DNA from 2 places in the Caballeronia sp. LZ008 genome. Region 1 is predicted to be linked to the other one. Evidence: predicted binding sites of a transcription regulator. Region 1 holds the regulator's gene; the other holds the start of a gene.
The links. Region 1 encodes FliA, which starts transcription of late flagellar genes. Its sites were predicted from a motif close to CTAAAGTTTNNNNNNNNNNNGCCGNTA; they were not measured.
Positions count from the first base shown of each region.

Region 2: motA (flagellar motor stator protein MotA) is a predicted target of FliA. The motif match lies at 2,770-2,796, and genes of this name have one in related genera.

Region 1 covers NZ_JARUXK010000001.1:2,864,001-2,869,292, forward strand. Annotated here, with positions in the region: gene QCE49_RS13345 (aromatic ring-hydroxylating dioxygenase subunit alpha) at 1-256, opposite strand, end outside; gene QCE49_RS13350 (GGDEF domain-containing protein) at 469-1,563, shown strand; gene QCE49_RS13355 (RNA polymerase sigma factor FliA) at 1,570-2,301, opposite strand; gene QCE49_RS13360 (flagellar biosynthesis protein FlhG) at 2,320-3,237, opposite strand; gene flhF (flagellar biosynthesis protein FlhF) at 3,230-5,002, opposite strand.
Region 2 covers NZ_JARUXK010000004.1:648,243-653,534, forward strand. Annotated here, with positions in the region: gene QCE49_RS27715 (Nramp family divalent metal transporter) at 1-731, shown strand, start outside; gene motB (flagellar motor protein MotB) at 792-1,772, opposite strand; gene motA (flagellar motor stator protein MotA) at 1,803-2,675, opposite strand; gene QCE49_RS27730 (helix-turn-helix domain-containing protein) at 2,914-3,732, shown strand; gene QCE49_RS27735 (hypothetical protein) at 3,864-4,136, shown strand; gene QCE49_RS27740 (hypothetical protein) at 4,229-4,396, opposite strand; gene QCE49_RS27745 (MFS transporter) at 4,463-5,292, opposite strand, start outside.

The DNA of each region.
Region 1 (5,292 bases):
AAGGATTCGACGGAATCCGCAAACACTGTCCTTCGATGTCGTAACTCCAGCCGTGATACGGACACACGATCTGATCGCGCATCACATGCCCGAGCGACAACTGCGCGCCCCGATGCGGACAGTAATCGCGCCACGCATGCGCCGCGCCGATGCTGTCCCGCCACACGACGATCCGCTCATCGGCCACGATGAATCCGCGCGCGCCGCCTTCCGGCACGTCTTCGCTATTGCAAACGGGCAGCCATTCGGCAGCCAAAGAAATGGATTCGTCGCGCATCGCCGTGAATGAGAAATGGACGTTCTTAAGCTGTTCTTACACGAAACACAGCGTCTTCGCAAAACGTTGCAAAATAGCGGATCGCTCGCTCGGTGCAACTCGATACCACTCCATTCAGCCGATGCCATGCGACGGGGCCGCAGTACTTGGCAGCAAGATAAAAGAAAGAAATCACCATCCAGGGGTTCAGTATGGAGCAGGCGCATCAACCGGCACGCCGGACTTATGCCTTCGCATGGTCCGAACACCGGAATCCGGAACGCGAGCAGGCCACGCTGCGGGTCTGGATGGGAGCGGTGGTTCTTCTGGCTTACGGCGTTTTCGCGTGGCTCCGCCCTTCACACGATGCCTTCCTGACCACGCGCCTCGTCGCGCTCTATGTGTCTTATGGGGCGATCACGCTTCTGATCGTCAGCCGCATGAGCGCGCCTTCTGTTGCGCGCCTGACCGTCACGACCATCGCCGATCAGACGATCCTCGGGCTCGCGCTCGCCGCGGGCGGCGCAACGGCGCTGCCGCTTCTCTGGGTGATGTTCTGGTTTCTGATCGGTTCGGGATGCCGATACGGCAAGCGCACGCTCGCCGTATCGTGCGCGACGGCGCTCATCATCGTCACGGCGATGGCCGTCTGGCAGCCGTGGTGGCACGAGAATCTTCCCGCCGCGATCGGGCTCGCGCTGAGCGTACTCGGCGCATCGGTGTATCTGAGCGTGCTCGTCGATCGGCTCGGCAACGCGAATCGCGATCTAGCGCGTCAGGCATCGACCGATCCGCTCACGGGTCTGTCGAACCGGTACGCGCTGGAAAGAGTCGTCGATCGCGCGATGAACGCGCCCGAAGCCAATGGCGATCACGCCACCGCGCTCCTTCTGATCGATCTCGACGGCTTCAAGGAAGTGAACGATACCTACGGTCACGCCGTCGGCGATCTGCTGCTGCAAGCCTTCGCGGACTCGCTCGCGAAGCGCATGCGCAAGTCGGACACCATCGCGCGTCTGGGCGGCGACGAGTTCGTCGTGCTCGCGCATCAGATGCGCGACCGCGACGCCGTGTTGTCGGTGGCCGACAACATCCATTCGGCGCTCGGCGAAATTACGTCGGTGCAGGAGCGGCCGGTGTCGGTATCGGCTAGCATCGGCGCATGCCTGCTTTCGAGCGCGGCGTCCGCGCATCAAACCGGCATGACCGCCGTGCTGCGCGCCGCCGACCGCGCGATGTACCGCGCGAAAAGTCTCGGCGAAGGGAAAACGGTCTTCGCCGAGACGCGGGACTTCGAGATCAGCTAGGGAACGTCAGGCCTCGACGCTCGTCCACGCCTGCTCGCGCAGCTTCGTGCGCAGACGCGCGACCGCCTGGCTGTGCAACTGACACACGCGCGACTCGCTCACTTCCATCACCGCGCCGATTTCGCGCAGGTTCAGGCCGCGTTCGTAATAGAGGCTCATCAGGAGCTTCTCGCGCTCGGGCAGCTTGTCGATGGCTTCGATCAGCGCGCCGCGAAGGCTGTCGTCGAGCAGCGCGGACAGCGGATCCGAACGATCGACGCAATAGCGGTCGAGGAACGGCTCGTCGTCGGCGGAGCGATCGAAGTCTTCGTAATAGATCAGCTGGCTGCCGTGCAAGTCCTGAAGCATCGACTGATATTCGTCGAGCGGCATCTTCATGTGCTCGGCGATTTCCTGCTCGCTCGCCGCGCGGCCGAGGTTCTGCTCGACCTTGTGCACCGCCGATTCCACTTCGCGCGACGTCTTGCGCATGCTGCGCGGCAGCCAGTCGTTCGCGCGGAGCTCATCCAGCATCGCGCCGCGGATGCGCTGGCTCGCATATGTTTCGAACTGCGCGCCCTGATCTTCCTTGTAGCGGCTCGCCGCGTCCAGCAGGCCGATCATGCCGGCCTGAATGAGATCGTCGAGATCGACGCTCGCCGGCATCTTGGCGACGAGTTGGAGCCCCAGCCGTCGAACGAGCGGTGCGTATTTCGTCAGCACTTCCGACTGTGAGAGTTTGCCTTGGGCGTTATACATCTTGGTCACCTATCTTGATCACATCGACGCCGTGCTGCTCAATGCAAAGTCGTGAAGCGCAGCCGCACGATGCGACGCCTCCCGCGCGCCCTGTACAGAGTCGCTAACCGGATTTCGCGCGTCGGCCTGGCCGCCCGCATCGCGCATATAAGGCGCGGGGCGCATCGGCCAGTGCAGGAGCTCCGCCGCGATTGCGCGGTAGTCGCGCGCCGCGGCCGTGGCCGGGAACGCTTCGACTGCGCAGCGTGAGAGTTCCATCGCCCGAGCGACGCGCGCATCCTCGGACACATATCCCGCCTGCACGAGCGACACGGCCAGATACCGGCTCGCGACGCCCGACAGGTTGTCGAACGCGACCGCCGCGTCGGCCGGGTTCTGCACGTGATTGACGAGCACGCGGAACTGGCCGATCGCATGGGCGTAGTGCAGTCGTTTCATGCACGCATACGCCTCGGTGATCGCCGACGCGGCTACCCGCGTCACAATAAGAAAGTCATGCGCCTGCGCCGCGAGCGTCGACAGCGCGCCGTGGCGATCGAGCTGCGCATCGATCAGCACGATGTCCGCCGGACCGTCGAGCAACGCGCGGCATTGCGCGGCATCGTGAACGATGCGTTCGTCGCGCGGCGCGGCCATCAGCGAGAAGCCGAACGGCGTGCGCTCGACGGCATCGCCGAGCATGCGCCGGCCCGACATCACCGAGGCGAGCGCGCCCGCGTCTTCGGTGCCCACGAGACGGCTCACCGATCCCGCGTTGCGGTGCTCGTCGATCACGAGCACGTCCTTGCCGTGGATGGAAAGCGCCGCGCCGAGATTCACCACCGCCGACGTGCATCCGATGCCGGCCGGTCCGCCCGCGATCGCCACCACGCGCGAACCGGCGCGCGTAAGGAGCCGTCGCAGGCCTTCCGCCTGGTCGAGCACGAACTTATCCAAAGTGCACCTCATGCAGTTCGGTCGTGGCGCGCGCGGACAACGCGGACAGCAGCGCAGGCGTTTCTTCGTCTTGCGGCACGAAGGGCGAGTTGTCGCGCGGGATGCAGAACGCGCTCTTGATGAGAAACCGCTTGGTCGCGACGTACAGGTTCTCCGGCACTTTCTGACCGGTCGACACGTAATGCACCGGCAGTTTGTAGCGGATGACCGTATCGAGCACGCCGCCGAGATTCGTCGCTTCGTCGAGCTTGGTCAGGATGCAGCCCGCGAGCGGCGGCTGGTCCGCCGCGCTCTTGTAGGCCTGCACGACTTCGTTGAGCGTGTCGCCGTGGCTCGTCGCGTTGAGCAGCAGGATGCGCTGCACCGGATGACCCGCGCCGCACAGCATCGCGATCTGATCCGAGACCATGCGATCGCGCTGGCTCATGCCGATCGTGTCGATCAGCACGATATGTTTGTTGCGGAGTTCCGAAAGCGCGAGTTGCAGGTCCGCGCCGTCTTTCACCGCGTGAACCGACACACCGAGAATCTTGCCGAAAATGCGCAGTTGCTCGTGCGCGCCGATACGGTAGCTGTCGGTCGTGAGCAGCGCGACCTTGCTTGCGCCGAAGCGCATCACGCAGCGCGCGGCGAGCTTGGCCGTCGTGGTCGTCTTGCCGACGCCAGTCGGGCCCATCAGTGCGAACACGCCGCCGCGTTCCATCAGCGCGTCTTCGCTGTCCATCACCGGAATGTTCGATTCGAGCACCTGCTGCACCCACTCGAGCGCGCCTTCGACGCTCTCGAGTTCCGGCATGTTGTCCACCATCATGCGGACGAGCTGCGCCGAGAAACCGGCGGCGAACAAACGCTTCGTGAGCGCGCCGCCCGTCGGGTTGCGGCGCTGGCGCTCGCCCCACATGAGACCGGAGAAGTGCTCTTCCATCATCGAGCGCATCGACGAAAGCTCGTTCATCACCGTTTCGTTGACGACCTGCTCCATGCGCGTGCGGATCGCTTCGGTGACGACGGCCGCCGCGTTCGCGGGCAAGCCATCGAATGCGTGTTCCTTCGATGCCGGCGCGGCGTTCGCCTCGGCTGCTTCGGCGTGCGGCGCGCTCGCGTTGATCTTCTGCGCGGCGCGGCGCGCGGCGATTTGCGCGGCTTCGCGTGCCCAGTCGGGCGTTTGGACCTTCGGCTCGACGGCGGCTTCCGCGCGCTTCGTTTGCTGACGCATGGCGTAGCGGGCCGAGTCCGCCGTCTTTTCGACGCGCGTCTCTTGCGCAGTCACCGGGACCGGCACGCCCATGCCGCGTGCGATCGCAGCCGACGCGGTCAGCGGACGGTTCGACGGCATCGACGCCTGCTGCGCGATGCGCTTCGCATGCTCGATCAGCCACGGATTGGAATCGGCCATCGTCGGCGGCGTGTCGTCTTCTGCGCGAGCTTCCGGCTCGGCGTGAAATTCATCGTCCGCATCGGTGTTCGCGCCGAAGACGGACGAGAACACATCGCCGCTCGCGTACGGATTCGCGGCCGACTGCTTCGCCGGCATCGCGGCTGCAGCGGCGGCCAGCGCGGCGCGCGACGTGCCCGCCGAACGTGCTGCCTGTTCCTTCGCGGCGGGCGAGATCGACGCGATGTCGCTGTCCGCGACGCCGACGATCTCGACCGAGCCGTCATCGAGCGTGCGATTGGACAACACGACGGCATCGGGGCCGAGCGCTTCACGAACCTGGCGCAGTGCGTCGCGGCTGTTCGCGCCGATGAATTTACGAATGTTCAAACTTGCCCCCGATGAGGTGAAACTGCGATCTTTAGCAAGCGGACCCACTTGGCTCGTTGCCGTGTCCGCTTTTCAGTGAAGCCATTATTGCGAACTTGAGTCTTTGTCCATCGCTGGATAAGGGGTGAGAAAAAGGGGTATTTCGGCTGATGGAAGCGCGCCGTGCATCGCAAGGGCGGGCGTTTGCCCGGAAAAAGATTCCGCTTCGCCCGTTTCCGCGCGCGGGCGCGGCGGCGTAAGCTTTAGGCTCCGCGCGCATCGAAGCCGCGCCGGACAATCAAAGGAGACTT
Region 2 (5,292 bases), on a different contig from region 1:
GGCTCGTGCCATCGATTCACGCGTTGAGCGATCGCGAGCCGCTTTATCTCGCGATAGGCATTCTCGGCGCGACCGTGATGCCGCATAACCTGTATCTGCATTCCTCGATCGTGCAGACGCGCGTGGTGAATCGCGATGCGAAGAGCCTTGCATCGGCGATCAATCTTTCGCGGCTCGATACGATCGTGTCGCTCGTTCTCGCGCTGCTGATCAATGCGGCGATCCTGATTCTCGCGGCATCGGCATTTCACGCGACGGGACACACGCAAGTGACCGAGATCGAAGATGCGTACAAGCTGCTTGCGCCTATCGTGGGAACCGGGCTTGCGGCGATTCTCTTCGCGGTGACGCTCTTTGCATCGGGCCAGAGTTCGACGTTCACCGGGACCATTGCAGGGCAGGTCATCATGGAAGGGTTCCTGCAACTGAAAATCCCGTGCTATCAGCGCCGATTCATCACTCGGGCGCTTGCGCTCGTGCCAGCGTTGATCGGCGTGTACGTGATGGGCAACGGCGCGGTCGGCAAGCTGCTCGTCGCGAGTCAGGTCGTGCTGAGCCTGCAACTGCCGTTCGCGCTTTATCCGCTGATCCGGATGACGAGCGATCGCGGCCTCATGGGAGCGTTCGCGAACAAACCGTTCATGAAGCTCGTCGCGTGGGCGCTGTTCGTGGTCATCAGCGCGGCGAACGTCTGGCTCGTGGTGCAGACGGTCGCGGAGTGGCTCGGCTGAAATGAAAAGCGCCATGCACGATTCGATGTGCATGGCGCTTCGTCAAGCCGCGAGCGTTGTCTACTTCACCACCGCCGCCGGCGCATCCGACTTGACCGAGACCGGCGCGGGAAGCGCCGCTTCGACAGGCCGCGTTTCATCGACCGTGGTTCTGCCGCCATCGCGGAAGAACGCCTGTTCCGCGGCCTTGTTCAGCACGAGAATACTGATCCGCCGATTCGTCGGCTCGTCGACGACATCCTTGTTGAGCGGCAGCACGTCGGACAGTCCGCGCACTTGCAGCACCTTGCTTTCCTTCATGCCGCCCGCGACGAGCGCGCGCCGCGCGGCATTCGCCCGCTCGCTCGAAAGCTCCCAGTTCGAATAGCCCGCCTGACCGCCGGAATAGGGCACTGCATCCGTATGCCCCGCAATCGACACGCGGTTATCGACATCGTTCAGCGATGCGCCGATGTTCGTCAGAATCGTCGTCACATAGCTTTCGAGTCTCGAACTGCCCGATGCGAACATCGGCCGCTTGAGCGAATCGACGATCTCGATACGCAAGCCTTCACTCGTGATCGCGATGCGAATCTGATCCTTGTACGCGCGCAGCGCAGGCGTCTGCTCGATGAGCGCCATCAGCTTCTGCTTGAGTTGCTGCAGCTTGCGCAAGTCGTCCATCGCAACGGCAGCGCGCGCGATCGATTGCGGCACCGGTTGCGTCTGGGTCTTGTTGCCTTCACCCGGACGCGTGCTCGACAGATCCCTGCCGCCGCCCGCGATGACGCTCGTATGCGCCGACGCGCCGCCATCGTTGCCGAACAATGCGGAAAGCGGCGTATTGAAGTATTGCTCGATGCCTTCCTTGTCGTACTTCGATGTCGATCCGAGCAGCCACATCAACAGAAAGAACGCCATCATCGCGGTGACGAAGTCGGCGTAGGCGATCTTCCATGCGCCGCCATGATGGCCGTGTCCGTGCGCCTTCTTCTTGCGCTTGACGACGACAGTCGGCGCAAGCACGGACTGCAGCGGATCGCGTGACGGTTTCTCAGCCATGTGCGTTGGTCCTTTGCGTACCCGATGTCATCACGAAGCCGCCTTCGGCATCTTGGTGGCACGAACCGCGTCGTCGAGTTCCTTGAAGCTCGGACGATCGGCGGTGAAGAGCACCTTGCGGCCGAACTCGACCGCGATCGTCGGCGCATAACCGTTCATCGATGCGAGCAGCACGGACTTCACGCACTGGAACGGCTTCGCTTCGGCCGCGCCCTTCGCGTTGAGCAGGTCCGCGAGCGGGCCGATGAAGCCGTACGCCAGCAGAATGCCGAGGAACGTGCCGACGAGCGCACCCGCGATCATCTCGCCGAGCACGGCGGGCGCGGCGCCGACCGAGCCCATCGTGTGCACGACGCCCATCACCGCGGCGACGATACCGAATGCAGGCAGGCCATCGGCCATTTTCTGAATGGCGTTCGCGGCGATCGAGCTTTCGGTGTGGTGCGTGTCGAGCTCTTCGTCCATCAGATCCTGCATTTCGAGCGCGTTGACATTGCCCGCCGACATCATGCGCAGATAGTCGACGATGAAGTCGAGCAGATGATGATCGGCCATGACGTGCTCGTACTTCTGAAAGACCGGGCTGGACTCGGGCGCATCGACATCGGCTTCGAGCGCCATCATGCCTTCCTTGCGCGCCTTCTGAAGCAGTTCGTAGAGCAATGCGATCAGCGCGAGATATTTCTCTTTCGTGTAGCCGCCGCCCTTGAACGCCTTCGGAATCGATTGCAACGTTTTCTTGAGCGTCGCGGTCGGATTCGACACGACGAACGCGCCGATCGCCGCGCCGAAAATACACAGCAGCTCGAACGGTTGCACGAGGGCCGCGAGGTGGCCGCCGACGCCGACGAAGCTTCCGATCACCGAGCCGATGACCAACAACCATCCGATGATGACAAACATGATTTCTCCGCAAAAGTCCGGGCGCCGCGGGCCGTGCGTGCTCGGGATTGAGACGCGCACGGCTCGCGACGCATTGTTCGCTTGTTGTTGGACTTATCGGCGCGAAAGTGCCGGAGATTTAGGGTGTCGCGCGCAAGTTTTTCTTCGCAAATGTTTGCGGCGTAAATGTTACGTTCGTGGCGCCGCTTACTTCGCAGGTAATGGATCGCGTGATCATGTTTCGTCTAACATCGGTTGCATGAACTCGACCCTCGTACATCCGGCCGTTCGATCGGACGTCGGCGCGCTATTGCGCGAATGGCGTCAGCGCAGGCGCATGAGCCAGCTCGATCTCGCAGGCGTTGCGGACGTGTCCACGCGTCACCTGAGCTTCGTCGAATCGGGCCGCTCGCTGCCGAGCCGGGACATGCTGATGCGCCTCGCCGAGCAACTGGACGTGCCGCTGCGCGAGCGCAACACGCTGCTCGTCGCGGCCGGCTATGCGCCGCTTTATCGCGAGCGCGCGCTGGCCGATCCGCAACTTTCCGCTGCCAGGCGTGCTGTCGATCTCGTGCTCAAAGGGCATGAGCCGTATCCCGCGCTCGCGGTCGATCGTCACTGGACGATGATCGCGGCCAACGCGGCTTTCGCGCCGCTCGTCGCATCGGCGGATGCGCAATTGCTCGTGCCGCCGGTCAACGTGCTGCGGCTGTCGATGCATCCGCAAGGTCTCGCCGATGCCATCGACAACTGGCACGAGTGGCGCGCGCATCTGCTCGCGCGCCTGCGCCGGCAAATCGACGTGTCCGGCGATGCGACGCTCGTCGCGCTCTTGGCCGAACTGGAGGCGTATCCCGCGCCGCGTCACGCGACCCACGAGCCGCGCGGCGAGACCGATCCCGTCGTCGTGCCCTTGCGTTTGCGCACGCAGCACGGCGTGCTGTCGTTCTTGAGCACGACGACGGTTTTCGGCACGCCCGTCGACATCACGTTGTCGGAGCTTGCGATCGAAGCCTTCTTTCCCGCCGACGATTCGACCGCCGCCATCCTTCGCGAACTCGCCGACGCAAGACGTTGAGCTTGCGTCGCGCCGCGCATGCTTACAGAATTGAACCTAGTCGACATGCGCGGATCAATGAGAAAGCAGGCTGCGCGCCGCATGGCGCGCAGCCTGTGTCAGCTTTTGTCCAACCAACGCGGAAGGCAGCGATGATTCAAACATTCGAACAAGTGATCGGCGGGCAAACGATGCAGTTTTGCGCCAGCATCGCGGAGGGCGGCGGGCCGCTGCGCGTCATCATCAGCCGTGCGGATTCGGCGGAATCGCTCGTGATCGTCGAAGCGGACGGCATCATCGGCGCGATCAAGGCCGAAGTGGAAGCGCCCGATACGCTCGTCGCCGATGCCGTTCGCAAGGCGCAGCAGGAAGCGCTCATCGAGCGTGCGCTGGAAACCGGCGCGGTGCAGACCACTAGCCTGTAACGCTCTTCGTCCACGAGCATCAGTAAGCATGCCCGCGCCGCTTTCAAGGCCGCGCGGGCATTGCTTTATGCGCGCGATGGCCGCCCGGCGTTCTACATGCGCGGTTCGCCGTTTTTCGGATCGGCGGGCACCATCGGCGTCGCGGAATCCGGGCCGTCAGGCATGTCCGGATCTTCGGGGTTCGGCGCGGCGTCGGGATCGAGCAGCTTGTCCGGGTCCGGTTCGAGCGGCTCCTCGGGGGAGCGGGGCATTGTCGACATGGTGTTGTCCTCAAAAGATTCGCGGCTTTACCTGGGCGTTGCAACGGCCGTTCCCGGCGTCCGTCTCTAAGTAACACGTTCTTCGGCGTTCGCGCTCGCCGGATTGTTCACATGACGCGCGATCGACGCGGCGCACAACAGAAGCGCGACGGAGATCGCCGCCGACCAGCGCACCGCATCGACGATCTGGTGCGCGCTCGCCGCGCCGTCGCCATAAGCCGCGAGCGCGCCGAACGCCGCGACGCCGATCGCGCCCGCCGCCTGCCGCGCCGTGTTGAGCACCGCCGACGCCGTGCCCGCACGCGGCTGGCCGACGGTGCCGAGCAGCGCGGTCGTCATCGCCGGGACCGCGAGTCCCATCCCCGATGGAATCAGCAGGAACGGCACGAGCAGCGCGGCCGTGGGCGTCGTCGCATCGACGAAGGCGAGCGCGGCGAAACCGGCGGCGTCGAGCAGCGCGCCGAAGATCATCGGGCCGCGCGAGCCGAAGCGCGCGACGACAGGGCCGCTCGCCAGGTTCGAGATCAGGAATCCGCCCGTCAGCGGCAGGAACGCGAGGCCGGTCTGCAAGGGCGTGTGACCGAGCACGCGCTGCAAATACAGGCTCAGCACGAAGACCATTCCATAGTAGGTGAGATTCACGCCGATACCGAAGGCCACGGCCGCGCTGAACGTGCGCTCGGCGAAGAGCGACAGCGGCAGCATCGGCGTGCGGCTTTCGCGCTCGATCGCGATGAACGCGCCGCCCGCCGCCAGCGCGAGCAGCAAGGCGCCGATGACGAGCGGATGCATCGGTCCGAGCGGGCGCAGTTCGATCACCGCGCCGACGAACGAGGCGAGCGCGACGATCGCCAGCGCCTGGCCGGGCAGGTCGATGCCGCGCGCACGACCGGCAT